Regions from separate parts of the Pseudomonas koreensis genome, predicted to be linked through region 1. Evidence: predicted binding sites of a transcription regulator. Region 1 holds the regulator's gene; each other region holds the start of a gene.

Evidence for each region. Region 1 encodes FliA, which starts transcription of late flagellar genes. Its sites were predicted from a motif close to CTAAAGTTTNNNNNNNNNNNGCCGNTAA; they were not measured.
Region 2: J2Y90_RS25470 (methyl-accepting chemotaxis protein) is a predicted target of FliA. The motif match lies at 2,897-2,924, and genes of this name have one in related genera.
Region 3: flgM (flagellar biosynthesis anti-sigma factor FlgM) is a predicted target of FliA. The motif match lies at 4,054-4,081, and genes of this name have one in related genera.
Region 4: J2Y90_RS01240 (methyl-accepting chemotaxis protein) is a predicted target of FliA. The motif match lies at 2,686-2,713, and genes of this name have one in related genera.

What each region holds. Positions count from the first base shown of each region.
Region 1 is NZ_JALJWP010000001.1:3,045,213-3,050,408, reverse strand. It holds gene J2Y90_RS13695 (protein phosphatase CheZ) at 1-716, opposite strand, end outside; gene J2Y90_RS13690 (chemotaxis response regulator CheY) at 735-1,106, opposite strand; gene fliA (RNA polymerase sigma factor FliA) at 1,274-2,014, opposite strand; gene fleN (flagellar synthesis regulator FleN) at 2,011-2,841, opposite strand; gene flhF (flagellar biosynthesis protein FlhF) at 2,958-4,298, opposite strand; gene flhA (flagellar biosynthesis protein FlhA) at 4,310-5,196, opposite strand, start outside.
Region 2 is NZ_JALJWP010000001.1:5,745,490-5,750,685, reverse strand. It holds gene J2Y90_RS25485 (LysR family transcriptional regulator) at 1-674, shown strand, start outside; partial or broken gene J2Y90_RS25480 (inorganic phosphate transporter) at 795-1,436, opposite strand; gene J2Y90_RS25475 (transporter) at 1,740-2,762, opposite strand; gene J2Y90_RS25470 (methyl-accepting chemotaxis protein) at 3,039-4,661, shown strand; gene J2Y90_RS25465 (PepSY domain-containing protein) at 5,007-5,196, opposite strand, start outside.
Region 3 is NZ_JALJWP010000001.1:5,681,508-5,686,703, reverse strand. It holds gene J2Y90_RS25210 (glutamine synthetase family protein) at 1-810, shown strand, start outside; gene J2Y90_RS25205 (MFS transporter) at 880-2,262, shown strand; gene J2Y90_RS25200 (flagellar brake protein) at 2,336-3,082, opposite strand; gene J2Y90_RS25195 (flagella synthesis protein FlgN) at 3,175-3,642, opposite strand; gene flgM (flagellar biosynthesis anti-sigma factor FlgM) at 3,691-4,017, opposite strand; gene flgA (flagellar basal body P-ring formation chaperone FlgA) at 4,179-4,940, opposite strand; gene J2Y90_RS25180 (chemotaxis protein CheV) at 5,023-5,196, shown strand, end outside.
Region 4 is NZ_JALJWP010000001.1:270,318-275,513, forward strand. It holds gene ychF (redox-regulated ATPase YchF) at 1-1,043, shown strand, start outside; gene J2Y90_RS01235 (MFS transporter) at 1,225-2,442, opposite strand; gene J2Y90_RS01240 (methyl-accepting chemotaxis protein) at 2,880-4,937, shown strand; tRNA gene J2Y90_RS01245 (tRNA-Met) at 5,053-5,129, shown strand.

The DNA.
Region 1 (5,196 bases):
TGAATCTGCGGACCTTCACCCTGCGAGAGATGTTTTTGTGGATCTTTTTCGGCAAGCATTGCGGCGCGGTCATGTTCGATGCCCGCAAAGCGGTCGACCTGACTGGCCATGAGCACGAGTTTGAGCAGATTGCTTTCGACTTCGGTGACCAGTTGGGTCACACGCTTGATCACCTGACCGGTGAGGTCCTGGTAATCCTGAGCCAGCAGGATGTCGTTGAGATTGCTCGACACCGCACGGTTGTCCGTGCTGCTGCGTGACAGAAAACCGTCGACCCGGCGCGCCAGTTCGCGGAACTCTTCAGCCCCGACCTCGCGACGCATGAAGCGGCCCCAATCGGCGCTCAACGTCTGCGCTTCATCAGCCAGACTGTTGACCACCGGCGTGGCGCTTTCCACCAGATCCATGGTGCGGTTGGCCGCGGCTTCCGTCAGCTTGACCACATAGCCCAGACGTTCGGTGGCGTCGGTGATTTGCGACACTTCCTCGGCCTGCGGCATGTGCGGATCGATCTGGAAATTGACGATCGCACTGTGCAGTTCACGTGTGAGCTTGCCCACTTCCTGATACAGGCCGCGGTCACGGGTCTGATTGAGCTCATGGATCAGTTGCACCGCGTCGCCGAACCTGCCTTTTTCAAGACTTTCGACCAGTTCGACCGCGTGTTTTTTCAGGGTCGATTCGAAATCGCCCTGGGATGATTCGTTATGCTCCATAGCTCCCCCGCGCATTCATCAGCCGATGCGTTCGAAAATCTTCTCGATTTTGTCTTTCAACGCTTGAGCCGTGAAAGGTTTGACCACGTAACCGTTCACACCGGCCTGAGCGGCCTCGATGATCTGCTCGCGCTTGGCTTCGGCAGTCACCATCAACACCGGGAGGTGCTTGAGTTTTTCATCGGCACGCACGTGGCGCAGCAGGTCGATACCGGTCATGCCCGGCATGTTCCAGTCCGTTACCAGAAAGTCGATGCTGCCGCTGTTGAGCACCGGAATGGCAGTGGTGCCATCGTCGGCCTCGACGGTGTTGGTGAACCCAAGATCGCGCAGCAGGTTCTTGATGATCCGCCGCATCGTTGAGAAGTCATCAACGATGAGGATTTTCATGTCTTTGTTCAATTCGACCTCCAAGCAGTCTTAAACGCGCCCAGCACCTGGACGCGCCACTTCAATCAATCGGCGCAGCACTTAAAGTTTGTCTGGAGCACAACGGATCGAGACCGGCGCCGTTGATCACCGCACCAGCCTCGTTTCGCAGTGTCCCCACACTGCCTTCAGCGCGCTCGCCACTCCCCCAAACGCCCCCGCAGACGGGCCGCGCACTGGCTGTGTAACTGGCTGACCCGCGATTCACTGACGCCAAGGACTTCACCGATTTCCTTGAGGTTCAGCTCTTCGTCGTAGTACAGCGCCAACACCAGTCGCTCACGCTCCGGCAAATTGGCAATCGCGTCCGCCAGCGCCGCCTGGAAGCGTTCATCTTCCAGATCGCGTGACGGCTCCATATGCGCACTGGCGCCATCCTCGTGCAGCCCTTCGTGTTCGCCGTCCTGCAACAGGTCGTCGAAACTGAACAGGCGACTGCCCAAGGTGTCATTCAGAATCCCGTAGTAATCGTCGAGACTCAATTGGAGTTCGGCCGCAACCTCGTGATCTTTAGCGTCACGGCCGGTTTTAGCTTCAATCGAGCGAATCGCGTCGCTGACCATCCTGGTATTACGGTGAACCGAGCGTGGCGCCCAGTCCCCTTTGCGCACTTCGTCGAGCATCGCGCCGCGGATTCGAATGCCCGCGTACGTTTCGAAACTGGCGCCTTTGCTGGCGTCGTATTTGGTCGAGACTTCGAGCAAACCGATCATCCCGGCCTGGATCAGGTCTTCGACCTGCACGCTGGCCGGCAGGCGTGCCAGCAAGTGATAGGCAATGCGCTTGACCAGTGGCGCGTAGCGCTCGATCAATTCGTATTGCGCGTCACGCGCCGACTTTTTGTAAAGATTCATGCCACTGGCGGTCATATCACAGGCCCTGCGGTTTGCTGCACGAGACGCTCGACGAAAAATTCCAGATGACCGCGCGGGTTGGCGGGCAGCGGCCAGGTGTCGACCTTCTGGGCGATGGCCTTGAAGGCCAGCGCGCACTTGGAACGGGGAAAGGCTTCGTAGACGGCGCGCTGCTTCTGCACCGCTTTGCGCACACTTTCGTCGTAAGGCACGGCGCCGACATATTGTAGGGCGACGTCGAGAAAACGATCCGTGACCTTGGTCAACTTGGCGAACAGGTTGCGCCCTTCCTGCGGGCTCTGCGCCATGTTGGCCAGCACGCGGAAGCGGTTCATGCCGTAGTCGCGATTGAGCAACTTGATCAGCGCGTAGGCGTCGGTGATCGAAGTCGGCTCATCGCACACCACCAGCAACACCTCTTGCGCAGCGCGAACGAAACTGACTACCGAGTCACCGATACCCGCAGCGGTGTCGATCACCAGCACGTCGAGATTGTCGCCGATGTCGCTGAACGCCTGGATCAGACCGGCGTGTTGCGCCGGGCTCAGGTGCACCATGCTCTGCGTGCCGGAGGCCGCCGGCACGATGCGAATCCCGCCCGGCCCCTGCAACAGCACGTCGCGCAATTCGCAACGGCCTTCGATCACGTCGGCCAGTGTGCGTTTGGGTGTCAGCCCCAGCAGAACGTCGACATTTGCCAGGCCCAGGTCGGCGTCCAGCAGCATGACCCGACGGCCAAGCTCTGCCAGCGCCAGCGACAAGTTCACTGACACGTTAGTCTTGCCGACGCCACCTTTGCCGCCGGTCACCGCGATCACCTGTACGGGATGCATGCTGCCCATGTTATTTCTTTACCTTGTCTTGCATAGACGGAGGCCACATTACTGGCTGCGCGTTCCCGATCGGAACAATGCGTGGCAGACCATCGATGTAGGTACAAAAACTGTTCATGATTACCTCAGCCAACCTGCTTGGTCGGGCTGTGATAGATATCAGCGAACATGTCAGCCATGGCTTCTTCGCTGGGTTCTTCCTGCATTTGCACGCTGACGGCGCGGCTGACCAGTTGATGACGGCGCGGCAGATGCAGATCATCCGGAATCCGTGGGCCATCGGTCAGGTACGCGACCGGCAATTCATGACTGATCGCCAGGCTCAACACTTCGCCGAGACTGGCCGTTTCATCCAGTTTAGTCAGGATGCAGCCGGCCAGCCCGCAACGCTTGTAACTGTGATAAGCGGCGGTTAGAACCTGTTTCTGGCTGGTGGTTGCCAGGACCAGATAATTTTTCGAGCGAATGCCACGCCCGGCCAGGCTCTCGAGCTGCATGCGCAACGCCGGATCACTGGCTTGCAGCCCGGCAGTATCGATCAAAACCACGCGTTTGCGTAGCAGTGGATCCAATGCCTGCACCAGCGACTGGCCCGGATCGACGTGGGTCACCGGCACATTGAGAATGCGGCCGAGGGTTTTCAATTGTTCCTGCGCGCCGATGCGAAAGCTGTCCATGCTCACCAGCGCAACGTTCTGCGCGCCGTACTTGAGCACATAACGCGCGGCCAGCTTGGCCAGCGTGGTGGTCTTGCCCATGCCGGCGGGGCCGACCATCGCAATCACACCGCCCTCTTCCAGCGGCTCGACTTCCGGTACGGCAATCATCCGCGCCAGGTGCGCCAGCAGCATGCGCCAGGCCTGACGCGGCTCTTCGATATCGGTAATCATCGCCAACAGATCGCGCGACAGCGGGCCGGACAGGCCGATGCGCTGCAGACGACGATACAGATTGGCCTGGGCCGGACGGCTGCCTTGCAGCTGATTCCAGGCCAGGGTGCCGAGCTGCACTTCCATCAGCTCGCGCAGGCTGTTCAACTCAAAACGCATCGACTCCAGCGCTCGCGGATCGACACCCGCCGAAGCTTGCGCAGGGGCTGCGGCCGGACGGGCCGGGGCAGCGTAGGTTGGCTCGCTCAGCGGCTCGGCAGCGGTCAGCGGCAGGCCTGCGGTCAATGGCAGCCCGGCGAACAACTGCTGATTGGTGTTGCCATCGGCTTCGCCACGCAGGCTCAGCTCGGCCTGGGCGGTGACGATGCGCGACTGGGTCTTGCGCAGCTCGTCTTCGAGTTCCATGTTCGGGACCCGTGGTGCCAGCGCCGACAATTTGTAATCCAGTGCCGCCGTCAACTCGACGCCGCCGGCGATGCGGCGGTTGCCGATGATGGCGGCATCAGCGCCCAGCTCATCGCGAACCAGCTTCATGGCCTGACGCATATCGGCGGCGAAAAAACGCTTAACTTGCATAAACCACTACCTCAGCCGTTGGGCCCTACTGTCGCAACGATGGTCACTTGCTTGTTGTCCGGTACTTCCTGGTAGGCCAGCACATGCAGCCCAGGGACTGCGAGGCGGCCAAAGCGCGAGAGCATCGCGCGAATCGGGCCTGCCACCAGCAGGATCACCGGTTGGCCTTGCATTTCCTGCCGCTGGGCCGCTTCGATCAACGAACGCTGCAGCTTCTCGGCCATGCTTGGCTCCAGCAGAACGCCCTCTTCCGAGCCTTGTCCTGCCTTCTGCAGACTATTGAGCAATATCTGTTCCAACCTTGGTTCCAATGTGATCACAGGCAGCTCGGACTCAGTGCCTACAATGCTTTGGACGATGGCGCGGGATACCCCGACCCGCACAGCAGCGACCAGAGCGGCGGTATCTTGACTCTTGGCGGCGTTGTTCGCGATCGCCTCGGCGATGCTGCGAATGTCGCGCACCGGCACGTGTTCGGCGAGCAGCGCTTGCAGGACCTTGAGCAACTGCGACAGCGAAACCACCCCCGGCACCAGCTCTTCAGCCAGTTTCGGCGAGCTCTTGGCCAGCAATTGCATGAGTTGCTGCACTTCCTCGTGGCCGATCAGCTCACTGGAGTGCTTGTAGAGAATCTGGTTCAAGTGCGTGGCGACCACGGTGCTGGCGTCAACCACGGTGTAGCCGAGCGATTGCGCCTGGGCGCGCTGGCTGATTTCGATCCATACCGCCTCGAGGCCAAAAGCCGGATCTTTGGCGTTGATACCGTTGAGCGAGCCGTAGACCTGGCCGGGGTTGATCGCCAGTTCGCGATCCGGGTAGATCTCGGCCTCGGCGAGAATCACGCCCATCAGGGTCAGGCGGTAAGCGCTCGGCGCCAGATCGAGGTTGTCGCGGATGT
Region 2 (5,196 bases), 2.7 Mb from region 1:
ACATGGATGAGATCGAGGGGCTGTTTCGTCAGGATGAGGCTTCGCTGACCGGGTGTATTCGGGTCGATATGCCGAACATTCTCGCCCGACGGCTGATCATGCCGCGCCTGCCAGAATTCATGGATCGCCACCCGAATCTGCAGATGGAAATCAGCAGCACCGATCGCCGTGTCGATCTGCTGAGTGAGGGTTTCGACTGCGTGTTGCGCATCGGCGCGCAGCCGGATCAGTCGGTGGTCGCCCGGCATCTCGGCGACTTCCCGATGGTCAACTGCGCCAGCCCCGCTTACCTGCAACGCTATGGGGTGCCGCAGACGCTGGAGGATCTGGCGCAGCATCGGCTGGTGCATTACGTCGGCGTGCTGGGCTCGCGTTCGGAAGGGTTTGTCTATGAGGAGAACGGCGAGGTGCGGCGCGTGCCAATGCCCGGCAGTGTCACGGTCAACAGCACCGATGCCTACGAAGCTGCGTGCCTGGGTGGCTTCGGCCTGACGCAGCTGCCGCGCACCGGCATGCAGCCGCATCTGGAAAACGGCGAACTGGTGACCGTGCTCGCGCAACACACCGCACCGCCGATGGCGATTTCCCTGCTGTATGCGCGACAACGGCATCTGCCGTTGCGGGTGCGGGTGTTTATGGATTGGCTCGGCGATGTCGTTCGCTCAACGCTCTGACTTGGGAATGCAACCCTGTGTAGGAGCTGCCGAAGGCTGCGATCTTTTGACTTTGATTTGTAAAAACCAGATCAAAAGATCGCAGCCTTCGGCAGCTCCTACAGGGGGATTAGCGCAGGGTCAGAAGATTTGGGTGAACAGCCAGTAGAGGCTGCCCGACAGCAGAATCGCCGCAGGCAGGGTCAACACCCAGGCCATCAACAGATTACGGATCGTCGTCATCTGCAACCCGGCGCCATTGGCAACCTTGGTCCCGGCCACGCCGGAGGACAACACATGGGTTGTCGATACCGGCAAACCGAACATGTCCGCCGCGCCGATGGTCAGCATCGCCACGGTTTCTGCCGAGGCGCCCTGGGCGTAGGTCAGGTGAGTCTTGCCGATCTTCTCGCCGACGGTCACGACAATGCGCTTCCAGCCGACCATGGTGCCGAGCCCCAGCGCGATGGCCACGGCGATCTTCACCCATAGCGGAATGAACCGCGTGGCGTTGTCGATCTGTTGTTTGAACAGCTGCAGTTTGCTGTTGGTGTCGGCATCGAAGTTACCGACCTTGTTTTTGTCCATCAGGCGAATGCTTTCGCTGGCCAGGTACATGTCGTTGCGCACGTTGCCCATGGCTTCGGCCGGGACTTTTGCCAGCGAACCGTAACCTTTGACTTCCTCGCCGATGTGCCCGGTCAGGGCGGCGAGGGCGGGAATCAGTTGCGGCGTGGGTTCCTTGCTGCGCACGTAATCCGATAGCACCGGGCGCGGATCGGCACGAAAAAGATGACGTAAGTGAACGGACCGGTTTTCTTGTCGAGCCCCGGTCTGCCACTGGCGGCGGATGCAGGGCTGGCGGTCAGTGAAGGCGTAGCCATGGCGGACGATCCTGAGCGAGGGAAGGAATGTCGCCCATGATCGTTGCAAAATGTTACAGAGAGACTGCCTCAGGTCAGTGTTTGGCTTATTGGTCTGACTATTGATCAGAGGGCAAATGCCAAAAGATCGCAGCCTTCGGCAGCTCCTACAGCGGAACACATTGCACATGTAGGAGCTGCCGAAGGCTGCGATCTTTTGATTTTAGTAATCCCCACGCTTGCGAAACGCCCAGCGCCCGGCGATCACCGTGAACGTCGCCACCAGCGCAACCAGTATCCAAAACCCATGGGGATCCTGCGACAGCGGCACACCCCCCACATTCATCCCGAAAAAACCGGCAATGATGTTGATCGGCAAGGCCAGCACCGTCACCACGGTCAGGGTGAACAGCGTGCGGTTGCTCTGTTCGTTGAGGTTGGCGGCGATTTCTTCCTGTAGCAATTTGATCCGTTCACCGAGGGCGGTGAGGTCGTTGATGATCAGCGCAAACTCCTCGGTGGATTTGCGCAGCTCCTTGACGTCCTCCTTCTGCAACCACGGCGGCGGGCGGTTGAGCAGGCGCAGCAGAGAACCCGGTTCCAGCGCCAGAAGGCGTTGCAGACGCACCAGCACACGGCGATTGGCACCAAGCTCGGCGCGGTTGGTCGACAGGCGTGAGGAAAGCAACTGGTCCTCGACCTGATCGACGCTCAGGCTGGTCTTGCGCACGATCTGCGTCAGCACTTCGCCCTGATCGCGCAGCAGGTGCACGAGCAATTCCGACGGCGAACGAAAGCACTCGCCGGCCTTCACCGACGAGCGCAATTTGTCCACCGAATGCAGCGGTTGCAGGCGCGCGCTGACGATCAGCTTGCTGCGCACGCAGACCCACAGCGTCGACACGTCCGAGGAGACCATGCTGCTGAGGTTGAACACCACATCGTTGACCACCGCCAGCAGCGCCGAGTCGACATGCTCGATGCGCGTCGACCGCGAACCCTCGTGCAACGCCTCGAAAAATTCGTCGGGCAATTGCAGATGACTTTTCATCCAGCGCTCGCATGCAGCATGGGCCAGGTTCAGGTGCAGCCAGAGGAATTCGTCACTGTCGCTGTCGTCCTGCAAACAGCGCAACGCCGTCGCCGAATCGATCTCCCGACCGCGCTCACCGGGCAGGAAGCGAAAGCCGTAGAGCAGGCCAAACAGATCCGAATCGCGATGGCTGATATCGAGGCTATGGTTCATGGCGGCTCGCTGGGAGGAGGGTGTCTGGTAGAGGATTTTCAGGTTCACCTGAGCGGCATCATCGCAAGCTCACATGACCGTTTTGTGTCAGCGAAATGACGTCAAATCAATGCGTTACCGACTGTCGGAAGATTCTCAAGAAGCGCTCTGGCGCGCCGATCCCAGGTGAGTTAGCTTGCGCGCCATTGGCTTCTTGCCATGGTGCGACGACAGGGAAGTCCGGCCATTTTTCACGTCCGCTCGGGCGTGCCTCATCCCTGCTTCGAGTACCTTGCAATGCTGCAAAAATCCCTGAGAGCGCAAATTCTCGCCCTGCTGAGCGGCAGTCTATTGGCGATGCTGTTGATCGCCCTGGCCTGCTTTCATTTCCTCTCCAACGGCGTGCAAAGCTACAGCCAGTTGATCGCCGGCCCGTTGCACACTTCGCAACTGATCGATGAAGCCAACCTGCAATTCAAGGTGCAGGTGCAGGAGTGGAAAAACGTCTTGCTGCGCGGCAAGCAACCGGCGGATCTGGCGAAATACTGGAGCCAGTTCGAAGAGCGTCAGCGCGACGTGCAGACCATCCTAGGCGAATTGGCCGGCCAGAAAGGTATCGAGCCAAATCTCAAATCACGCATCGAACGTTTGCGCGAAGAGCATCGCCAGTTGGGCGCGGCGTACCAGAAGGGCCGCGATGCCTACGTGGCTGCCGGTGGTGATCCGAGCGCCGGTGACGCCGCAGTGAAAGGTGTCGACCGCGCCACCAGCGAGCAGATGAGTGCACTGGTCGCCGAGCTGCGCCAGCAGGGTACCGAGCAATCGGCGCTGATCAGTGCAGCCGCCGATCGTACGGTGTGGCTGGGCCTGTTGGTGATGCTCGGGTCAGGCTTGTTGATCGGGTTGTTGAGTCTGTGGCTGGTCAGTCGCAACCTGATCGAGCCGATTCGCAAACTGATCGATTACGTCAGTCGTTTGAGCCGTGGCCAACTGGCCGAGCGCGTGGTCAGCGAGCGTCGCGATGAGCTGGGCAACCTCGCCGCCGCCGCGAACACCCTGCGCGATTTCCTTGCCGACACCTTCACCCGGTTGCAGCGCAGCGCCAGCGATCTGGACAGCGCCAGCGGCGAGCTCAATGCCATTGCCACGACCATGGCCGGCGGCACCAGCGAGCAGTTCAACCGCACCGATCAGGTCGCTACGGCGATGAATGAAATGTCCGCCACGGCTCAGGAAGTCGCTCGTCACGCCGCCGATGCCGCGCGGGCCGCCGACGATGCCGATCAGTCGGCGCAGCAGGGCGAAAAGGTCATGCAAATCACCATTCATTCCATCACACAGATGCGCGGTGAAATCGCCAACACGGCCACGGTGATCCGTCGCCTCGAAACCGACAGCGGTCGAATCGGCAAGGTACTGGAAGTGATTCGTGGCATCGCCGAACAGACCAATCTGCTGGCACTCAACGCGGCCATCGAAGCGGCACGGGCCGGTGAGGCCGGGCGCGGTTTCGCGGTGGTTGCCGATGAGGTGCGCAACCTCGCCCAGCGCACGGCGGAGTCGATTATCGAGATCAACCAGATCATTCAGAACGTGCAGACCGGCGCTGTCGACGCGGCGCATGCTATCGAGAGCGGCCAGGCACGCAGTGATGAAAGTGTCGAGCAAGTGACTCAGGCTGGCGCGATGCTGGAGCGCATCACTCTGGCGGTGGAAGCGATCCGCGACATGAACCGTCAGATCGCCACGGCGGCCGAAGAGCAGACGTCGGTGGCGGAGGATATCTCGCGCAACCTGACTGAAATCACCGCGATTGCCAGCACCAACCTGGACAACGTACAGCGCACCGAAAGTGCCAGTCAGAATCTGCATGGGTTGTCGGGACAGTTGAACGAGGTGACGGCGCGGTTGAGTGCCTGATTTTGGCTGGCGGTTTGTCAGTGTTTTCGGCGTGATGGCTTTTGCCCCTCACCCTAACCCTCTCCCAGAGGGAGAGGGGACTGACCGTGTTGATTGTTCAAGATACGCCGACCTGAGATGTCGAGGTGCACTCAGGCTGGTAGTCCTTTGTGATGGCTTTTGAATTTTGAGGCGAACTCAGGCTCCGAAATTTCCCCGATCTGCTCCCTTTCCCCCTCGCCCCCTTGGGGGAGAGGGCTGGGGTAAGGGGGTAAAGTTTTCACTGACAACTCATCAACAAAGCCAAACGCAAATCATAAAAAAACCGCACGATCTTAAATCGTGCGGCTCTTTAACAGCGGTCTATCAAGTGTCTTGCTTGTCGCTCAGCACTTTACCGGTGGTGGCATCAAAGTCCACGTCGAACTCTTTGCCGTCAGCAGTTTTCAGTTCAACTTCGTACTCGTAACCGTTGAAGTGGTTATCCAGGTCGGTGTCGGTAATCGTTGCGCCCGGGTGCAGTTTCAGGGCTGCTTCGTTCATCGACTCCAGCGAT
Region 3 (5,196 bases), 2.6 Mb from region 1:
TTCTTCAGCGAAGTGTATAAATGCATGGCGGCCCTCGGCCTGCCACGCGACACCTTCATGCATGAAATGGGCGTCAGCCAGTTCGAGATCAATCTGCTGCACGGCGATCCGCTGCTGCTGGCCGATCAAACTTTTCTGTTCAAGCACCTGCTCAAGGAAGTCGCGCTCAAGCATGGCCTGAGCGTGGTGTGCATGGCCAAACCGCTGGCGCATACGCCGGGCAGTTCGATGCATATTCACCAGAGCGTCGTTGAGATCGGCAGCGGCAAGAATGTCTTCACCGACTCGAACGGCGAGCCGACGTCGATGTTCCGCCACTTCATCGGCGGGCAGCAGGCCGGGCTGGCCGACTTCACTGCGCTGTTCGCGCCCAATGTGAATTCCTATCAGCGCCTGTGTCATCCGTACGCGTCGCCGAACAATGCCTGCTGGTCCCACGACAATCGCGCCGCCGGCTTGCGTATTCCCGCCAGCTCGCCGGCCGCACGTCGGGTCGAAAATCGTCTGCCGGGCGCCGACGCCAATCCGTATCTGGCCATCGCCGCCAGTCTGGCGGCGGGTTTGCACGGCATCGAACAGGAGCTGGAGCCGAGCGCGGCGATTCAGGGCGAATTCGCCGTGCCGGATAACCTCGCCTTGCCGTGTACCTTGCACGCCGCGCTTGAGCGTCTGAAACGTAGCCAGTTGGCCAGGGAACTGTTCGGAGCGGAGTTCATCGAAGGCTACATCGCTTCGAAGACCATGGAGTTGACCAGCTTCTTTGATGAAATCACTCCCTGGGAGCGCCGTGTGCTGGCCGCCCAGGCCTGACGTTTCGCCGCCACCGGGCTCTCGTTGCGATAGCCCGGTACTTACTGCAAGGAGCCGCTCGGAACGCCGATGCGCCAAATCTGGAAATCCTTTCGAGCGCTGTATTTCGCCTCGCTGATGATGTTGATCGGCTCAGGCCTTCTCTCTACTTATCTGGCCTTGCGTCTGGCCGCCGACAACGTCGACGGTCTGTGGGTCGGTGCGCTGATGGCGGCCAACTATTTCGGTCTGGTGCTGGGCGGCAAGATCGGCCATCGCCTGATCGCCCGGGTCGGGCATATCCGTGCGTACTCGGCGTGTGCCGGGATCGTCGGCGCGGCGGTGCTCGGCCATGGCCTGGTGGACTGGCTGCCGGCGTGGCTGGTGCTGCGGACGATCGTTGGTCTGGGCATGATGTGTCAGTACATGGTCATCGAGAGCTGGCTCAACGAGCAGGCCGACGCCAATCAGCGCGGGCTGGTGTTCAGCGGTTACATGATCGCGTCGTATCTGGGGCTGGTGTTGGGGCAGTTGATTCTGGTCATGCACCCCGGCCTGGGCCTGGAACTGCTGATGCTGGTAGCGCTTTGCTTTGCCCTGTGTCTGGTGCCGGTGGCGCTGACCCAGCGGATCCACCCGGCGCCGCTGCATCCGGCGCCGATGGAGCCGCGCTTCTTTATCAAGCGCGTGCCGCAATCGCTGAGTACGGTGCTCGGCGCCGGTTTGATCATCGGTTCGTTTTATGGTCTGGCGCCGCTGTATGCCGCGCAGCAGGGGCTGTCTACCGAGCAGGTCGGTCTGTTCATGGGTAGCTGCATCTTTGCCGGGTTGCTGGTGCAGTGGCCGTTGGGCTGGCTGTCCGACCGTTATGACCGCGCATTGCTGATTCGTTGCTTTGCCGGGTTTCTCGCGGTGGCGGCGTTGCCATTGGCGATCATGCCGCAGGTGCCGCTGGAAGTGCTGTTCGTGGTCGGCTTCTTCTGTTCGCTGGTGCAGTTCTGCCTGTATCCGCTGGCGGTGGCGTTCTCCAATGACCACGTCGAAGGCGATCGCCGCGTGTCACTGACTGCCATGTTGCTGGTGACTTATGGTGTTGGTGCGAGCATTGGGCCGCTGCTTGCTGGTGTGCTGATGAAGTTTCTCGGCAGTCAGAGCCTGTATGCGTTCTTCAGCTTCTTCGCGCTGGTGCTGGTCTGGCGGATTCGTCCGAAAGCAGTGACCAACCTGCATCAGGTCGACGATGCGCCGCTGCATCACGTGGCAATGCCGGACAGCATGTCGAGCTCGCCACTGGTGGCGGCGCTTGACCCGCGTGTCGATGAGCAGGTGGTGCAGGAGCAGATGGTGCAGGATCCGGCGCCGGTCAATCCTGAACCGGAGCCCGAAGCGCAGCCGGAAGCAGTCGTTGAAACCGAACTGACCAGTGGCGATGAGGACAAACCTGCGCCTGATATCAGTGGCGGCAGGCCCTGAACCGAACATGAACAGCTGCGCATAAAAAAGGGCAGTCCCGCACAGGTCTGCCCTTTTTGTTGGTCGCTGCGACTCAGAAATCGTCTTTGTCGAAACGTCGCGCTTCACGCTGCAGCTGGTATACGAAACGCTCGACGTTGCGCGCAGCCTGGCCACTGATGTTGTGGAAGCGCAGACCGGCAAAGGTGATATTGAGTTTTTCTTCGAAGTGCAGGTAGCGCAGCTCGACCGATGTTGGCTGGTTGCCGAACAGCGGCGGGGCGACCAGGCGATCGTAGACCTGGCCCAGTTGCAGACGGTCAGTGATGTCGCCTTCGAAACGGAACTTGCAGCCGGTCGCGGAAATATCCAGCAGCTTGCCGTGCAGAGGGGTCTTGAGCTTTTCGCCGCCCAGTTCGACGCTGACCAGGTCGGTGAGTTTCAGTGCGGCGCGGAAGGCGTTGCGGCGCTGGTGGTAAACCACTTCGCTGGGCAGGTCGCCGGTGTAGAAACGATCGCCGTCGGATTCTTCGATGTTCAGCGTGCCGTTGCATTCCCAAGCGATGCGCACGCCGTCATGAAAGCCTTCGACCTTGAATGGTTCGCCAGCCTGCAGGAAACGCTCGCCATCGCGCGGGATCATTTCGTCCAGCGCGATCGTCGCGGTTTCGCGGTCGACCTTGATCAGGTAGCTCTGAAAACGCTGGCTGCGCTCATGGAAGGTGATGATCAGCGGATCGTGGCTGTCTTGCAGCTGGCGCAGGTTGCTGGAGATTTCCAGTGGCGTGGTGAGCACCTTCGGAGGCTGCGGAGCGTCATCCGCGCTAAGGGTGTTGGACACGGTTCTTCAATCTCCAGACAAAATAAGACTACGACTGGCCAGTATTTTGCCAGTATGTTGCGCAGGTGGATAGTGCAGCGCCACCGAATGGCTCATGCCTGGCTGAGCGTCCGCGGCTTGACCGGTTTGGCAAAGGTCCCGCTGGCGTCGTAAAGCGCTGGCGGCTCGCCGCCGGTGAGGATCTTCAGTTGGTTGGCCGTGGTCGCCTGCTGGATCTGGATTGACCGGCCGTTCTTGATATTGGCGTCCTGGCACTGCGCGATCAGTGCAGTCAGGGCATCGCCCTGGGTCAGCAACTGGTCGCCAATGCTCGACTGGCTGGCCAGTTGCTCAAGGCCTGTGCGATCGGTCGGCAGGTTGAGGCTGGCGAGGATTTCGCTGCGCTTGCGGCCATGCTGTTCAAGCAAAATGATCAACGCCTGCTTGGTCGCCAGAATTTCTTCCAGCAGCGGCATGTCGCGACCGTGCAAAGCGAGGGATTCGGTTTGCAATAACTCCAGCAATTGTTGCGCTGGAGCAAAGTCGTCGTTGATCAGTTGCAATAAGTTAGTGTCGTGCATGGCTGGCCTTGGGGTTTAAGCGTCCAAAAGCCTGGCGCCGGCAAAAGCCTAGCGCTGGGCTTCGAAGTTGAGCAGTTTGCTGGCTATACGGTTGCTGTCGACTTTATAGCTGCCATCGGCAATCGCGGCTTTCAACTCGGCCACGCGGGCTTTGTCGACAGCAGGTTGATCGCGCAGCTTGTCAGTGACCTTCTGCAACTGTTGAGCCTCATTGCTGAGGTGTACCGATTCCCCGCTCTTGGCGGCACTGGCCGGTTCGGCCTGGGTATTCAGCGGCGCGGAGGGGCTGTTTTCAGCGCTTTCCTTGGCGTTGCTGGTACGTGTATTGCCGGTAAGTGACGAGGAACTGTTCAATCGGTTGAAATCGATAACCATGATAAAAAACCTCTGGGAATTTGGACGCTTGCCATGTTTTCGGCTATCCCCTGAAAAACTTTAGGCCCAATCAACCATAAGCTTGCATGCGCCGTTGCGAGACCTGCTGCGGCACAGTTTAGGGAAGCGACGGGATCGGCGCCAGTTTTCTCCACAGGCTTTTACATGGCCACTTCGACCTGTCCCGGCGCAATCACCTGCGCCTTGATAACTCTTTGAGAATTAAGGTTTTTTACGCGAATCTGTTCTTTCATGCCGCCATTGGAGAGCGCTTCCCCCGGCATGCGTACGGCAAGAGTGCCGCTGCGCGCAGTGATTACTACCTGGTCACCCTTGCGCACCACTTCGGCCTGTTCCAGATGCACCAGCGTGATGACCTGATCGGCGACCGTTGGTCGGGTCAATTTCTGTCCGATCGCTTCATCGACGGAGGTCAGGAAACCCTGATTGATCGTACTCACGTCGCGCTCGCGCAACGTCACGTCCTGCGGCTCGATGATGCCGGCGCGTTTCAGCGGACGAGTGGTCGTGACGATCTCGCGAAACAGGCGGACTTGAGCGGGTACGAACACCGTCCAGGGCGAGCTGCCTTCGCACCGGACCTTCACCGTAACGCGGCCCAGAGGGCGCGCCGGGCTCTCCAGAGTGGCTGTCAATTCCTTGTCGCACATGGGCATGCGCATGCGCGGGTCGAGCTGATTGACTTCGATTTCGTAGCGGCCTTCGGTTTGACTGGAAGCCAAATAGTCTTCTACGGTGAATTCAAGAAAGCCCTGAGTCACGCCGATAAGCATATCAGGCAAGGTAACCGCATCTGCATTGGCAGGACTGCCGGCAAGCAAGCAGCAAACGGCGGACACCGCGCAAAGCCCTTTGCGAAGGGAAGATGTCAGGCGTCGGGAAAATGTCGTTTGAGCGTTCATACGAGTTAAAAAGCAAGCGCCGTGCCGTTTAGCAATGAATGTGCGTCGCAACAACACTTGGCGTTGATGTAGGAGTCTGGGCATGGCTGGTGTAATGGATTCGGTGAACCAGCGCACGCAACTGGTAGGGCAGAATCGCCTCGAGCTGCTGTTGTTCCGTCTCGACGGGCCGCAGCTCTACGGGATCAACGTGTTCAAGGTACGGGAAGTGTTGCAATGCCCGTCACTGACCTTGATGCCCAAGTCCAGTCCTGTC
Region 4 (5,196 bases), 2.8 Mb from region 1:
ACGCCCTGACCAAATCCGGTATCGCGGCCGAGAACTTCCCCTTCTGCACCATCGAGCCGAACAGCGGCATCGTGCCGATGCCGGATCCCCGTCTGGAAGCTCTGGCGGCCATCGTCAATCCGAAGCGCATCCTGCCGACCACCATGGAATTCGTCGACATCGCCGGCCTCGTCGCTGGTGCCTCGAAAGGTGAAGGCCTGGGCAACAAGTTCCTGGCCAACATCCGCGAAACCGACGCTATCGCTCACGTCGTGCGCTGCTTCGAAGACGACAACGTGATCCACGTGTCCAACAGCGTCGACCCGAAACGCGACATCGAAATCATCGACCTGGAACTGATCTTCGCCGACCTCGACAGCTGCGAAAAGCAACTGCAGAAAGTCGCGCGCAACGCCAAGGGCGGTGACAAGGACGCCGTGGTTCAGAAGGCTCTGCTGGAGCAACTGATCGCGCACTTCACCGAAGCCAAGCCGGCGCGCAGCCTGATGAAGAACATGAGCGCTGACGAAAAGGCAGTGATCAAGGGCTTCCACCTGCTGACCACCAAACCGGTCATGTACATCGCCAACGTCGCTGAAGACGGTTTCGAGAACAACCCGCACCTGGACGTGGTCAAGGCCATCGCCGAAGAAGAAGGCGCCATGGTCGTTCCGGTGTGCAACAAGATCGAAGCGGAAATCGCCGAGCTCGATGACGGCGAAGAAAAAGACATGTTCCTCGAGGCCCTGGGCCTGGAAGAGCCTGGCCTGAACCGCGTGATCCGCGCCGGCTACGAAATGCTCCACCTGCAGACCTACTTCACCGCCGGTGTCGAAGAAGTCCGCGCCTGGACCGTCAAGGTCGGTGCCACCGCACCACAGGCTGCTGGCGTGATCCACACCGACTTCGAAAAAGGCTTCATCCGTGCCGAAGTCATCGCCTACAACGACTTCATCCAGTACAAGGGCGAAGCCGGCACCAAAGAAGCCGGTAAATGGCGCCTGGAAGGCAAGGATTACATCGTCAAGGACGGCGACGTGATGCACTTCCGCTTCAACGTCTAAGCGCTACGCCCAAGAAAAAGCCGCGTTTGATACGCGGCTTTTTTGTGCCTGAAATTCATGCCCCGACACATTCCCTTGTAGGAGTGAGCCTGCTCGCGATAGCGTTTTTTCAGCTACAGATGTTCTGACTGATACACCGCCATCGCGAGCAGGCTCACTCCTACAATGGGATCTGTGTGGATCAGGCCTTTTTCGTACGCGGCAAGAAGATCGCCAACACGCCAAACAACGGCAAGAACGAGCACAGGAAATACACATACTCAATCCCATGCACATCCGCCAGATGCCCGAGCAGCGCAGCGCCAATCCCGCCGAAACCAAACATCAGGCCGAAGAAAATCCCGGCGATCATTCCGACATTGCCCGGCACCAGTTCCTGCGCGTACACCACAATCGCCGAGAATGCCGACGCCAGAATGAAACCGATCACCACGCTGAGAATACTGGTCCAGAACAGATCGACATGCGGCAGGATCAGGGTGAACGGCGCGACGCCAAGGATCGAAAACCAGATCACTGCCTTGCGCCCGATCTTGTCGCCAATGGGCCCGCCGAAGAAGGTCCCCGCCGCTACTGCGCCCAGGAAAAGGAACAGGTGCAATTGCGAACTCGCCACCGACAGGTCGAACTTCTCGATCAGGTAGAAGGTGAAGTAGCTGGTGAAACTGGCCATGTAGAAATACTTGGAGAACACCAGCAGCCCCAGCACTACCAAAGCACTGGTCACCCTGCCCTTCGATAAGCCGTGCGTCGCGGCTTGGCCGGCCTTGAGCTTGAACAGGTTCAGGTGATTGGCGTACCAGCGACTGATGCGGTACAGCACGAACAGCGCAAACACCGCGAACAGACCGAACCACGCCACATTGCCTTGGCCGAAGGGGATGATGATCGCCGCCGCCAGCAACGGGCCGAACGCGGAACCGGCATTGCCGCCGACCTGGAACGTTGACTGTGCCAGGCCAAAGCGCCCGCCCGACGCCAACCGTGCGACACGCGAGGCTTCCGGGTGAAAGGTCGACGAGCCAATGCCAATCAGCGCCGCCGCCAGCAGAATCAATGGAAAGCTGCCGACCACCGACATCATCAGAATGCCGATCAAGGTACACACCGTGCCCGCCGGCAACAGCCACGGTTTCGGGTGTCGATCGGTGTGATAACCGACCCACGGCTGCAACAGCGACGCGGTCAGCTGGAACGTCAAGGTGATCAGGCCGACCTGAGTAAACGTCAGGCCATAGTTGGCTTTGAGCATCGGGTAGATCGATGGCAGCACTGACTGGATCAGGTCGTTGATCAAATGCGCCAACGCCACGGCGCCAATGATGCGCATCACCAGTGGACTGCTTTGGGGAGTAGCGGTCGCCGAGGCAGCGGCGGTCTGAACGTTGCTGATAGCCATGGAAGTTTCCGGACAGCAGATGGGTGCACGCAGGCAGGTGCGCCAATGTGCCATTTTTCGGTGCGTCAGCGCCATCCCCTTAGCCAGCTAACTAAGTGACTCACGACTGATCATCCACGTAGGAGCTGCCGAAGGCTGCGATCTTTTGACTTTGACTTTCAAGAGCAAGATCAAAAGATCGCAGCCTTCGGCAGCTCCTACACGGGGGGCACTGGCGGAAAGGTGATAGCGCAACGCCATGGTCTGAATCTTGCCTTGCTTCTGCCCTTGAACACGATCGCCTTACAAAGGCGCTCGACAATGGGAAGTTTCGCTACAGAGCCGGCCTACAGAGCGGGCGAGGGTGAACTTTCGAGGCCTTTTAGAGGGCACGGGTCGCGAGTGAAACGTTCGCGATGCACGCCGATGGTGCGTGGTGTCCAGAGGAGTCATGAGGCATGCAGGCTTTCCTTTCACCGGGGATCAAATTGCTGGGGCGGTTTGGCTTCGCAGGTAAATTCCAATTATTGTTTCTGCTGTTCATTCTGCCGCTGGCCGGCAGCCTGTTGATGATCGGCCATGACTATCGCGAGAAGCTCAATCTGATCTCCGGCGAACGTGCCGGTGTGCGTCAATTGCTTGCGCTGGATGCGCTGGACAACCTGCTCGCCGCTCAACGCGACCGCGCCGCCCGCTGGCGCGCCACCGAGACCAACCGTCAGCCGACACCGGCCACCCTCGCCGCCATGGCCGCATTCGACGGCGTGCAACCGGCGGTACTGCAAGCCACCACGGAGCTGGGCAATGCGCTGAACCAGCAAGGCGCCGAGGGCGAGATCCTTGCTCGCTATCAGGCGCTGCAAACCGCGCTCAATGGCCTGGATTCGAAAAGCCTCAGCAGCGTCGGTTGGTGGCCGGACGGTTATGACCGTTTCACCAACGCTCTGGGCGCGCTGCAAGCGTTGCGCGAGCAGATCGTCATGGACAATCGCCTGACCCTCGCGCCGTGGCTGGAAACCTACCTGCTGACGCAGATTTCCACGCAGCACGCGCCGGACCTGATCGAGCGGGTCGGCCGTCTCGCCGCGGTCGGCCAGGCCTCGGTCGTCTCCGGGCAGTTCACCCTGCAGAGCCGCCTGCAGTTGCGCGACCTGCGCAGCCGCATTGGTGATGCCCGTGAGCAACTGGTGAAAACCGCTGGCCTGCTTGAAGCGCGCCTGCCAGTCGAGCTGCAAGCCTGGGCCGGCCAGTATCACGACAGCCTGAAACACCTCGACAGCGGCCTGAAAGTCCTCGACGACGGCGTGTTCGGTGGCAGCATCAACCTCAAGCCGGAAGAATTCGAACGCAGCCTTGACGGGCTGCTCACCGACCTCGCCTCGCTGCGCCAGCAATCGCTGGTGGCGCTGGATCAGCGGCTCGATGCCTATTACAGCTCGGCGATCCGCCAGTTCATCGTCGTCGCGGCGATTTTCGGGTGCCTGCTGTTGGCGGCGTTGTACCTGTTCGTCTGCCTGCAAGCCTCGATCCGCCGCAGCGCCAGCGGCATCACCCTACTCGCCGAAGCTTTGCGCGACGGCAACCTGAGCCTGCAAGTGCCGGTGGTGGGGCGCGATGAGCTGGCGGCGATCAGCACCGCGCTCAACGTCGCCGTGGTGCAACTGCGCAGCAGCATGCTCGGCGTCGACCACGAGACCTCGCAATTGAGCAATGCGGTGCGCAGCCTTAACCAACACTCCAGTGGCGCCCTCAGTGAAGTCGAGGCGCAGCAGTTGCAGATCAGCCAGATCGCCGCTGCCGCTACGCAATTGGCCGCCACCTCGCAAGGCGTCGCGCAGAGTTGCGAACAGGCTTCCGGCAGCGCCCAGCACACCCGGCGCATCGCCGCCGACAGCAGCCGCGACAGCCAGCGCACCACGGCCAGCATTCAGCAGCTCAATCAGCGCCTGAACGACACTGCCGCCGCACTCGGCCGGGTCAGCGAGCAAGGCCAGCAGATTCAACTGGTGGTCGACACCATTCGTGGCGTCGCTGAACAGACCAACCTGCTCGCGCTCAACGCCGCCATCGAAGCCGCCCGCGCCGGTGAACAGGGTCGCGGTTTTGCCGTGGTCGCCGACGAGGTGCGCAGCCTCTCGCAACGCACGCAATCGTCCACCGCGCAGATCGCCGGCACCGTCGACAGCCTGCGCGCCACGGTCAACGAAGCCGTGAGCCTGATGGAAGCCGCCTGCGGCCAGGCCCAATCAGACGCCGAAGCGGTCACCGGACTCGGCGAACGCCTGGGCGAAATCGCCAGCGCCGTACAAAGCGTAACTGACACCCTGGCGCAGATCGCCACGGCAGTCGAAGAACAGGCCAGCACCGCCGACGAAGTCAGCGGCAATATCCAGCAGGTCGATCAAGCGGCGGTGCGTTTGCTCAAAGGCGCACGCGCCGTGAACCTCGCGGCGGACACCTTGAGCCAGGGTAGCGAGGCCCTGAGCGCCAATACCGCCAGATTCCAACTGCGCTGACGCCCTCCCCGGCCCCGATTTTCGGGGCTGGAGGATAAGCGGTTGAAAACAGGAAGAAATATTTTCGATTTACGCTTGACGCTTTGCCATTTCAGGGGAATAATGCGCGCCACTTGGCTACATAGCTCAGTTGGTTAGAGCATAGCATTCATAATGCTGGGGTCCGGGGTTCAAGTCCCTGTGTAGCCACCAAGTACTAAAAACGGCTTACCGAAAGGTAGGCCGTTTTTTTATGCCCGCAATAATCCCCCTCCGGTTC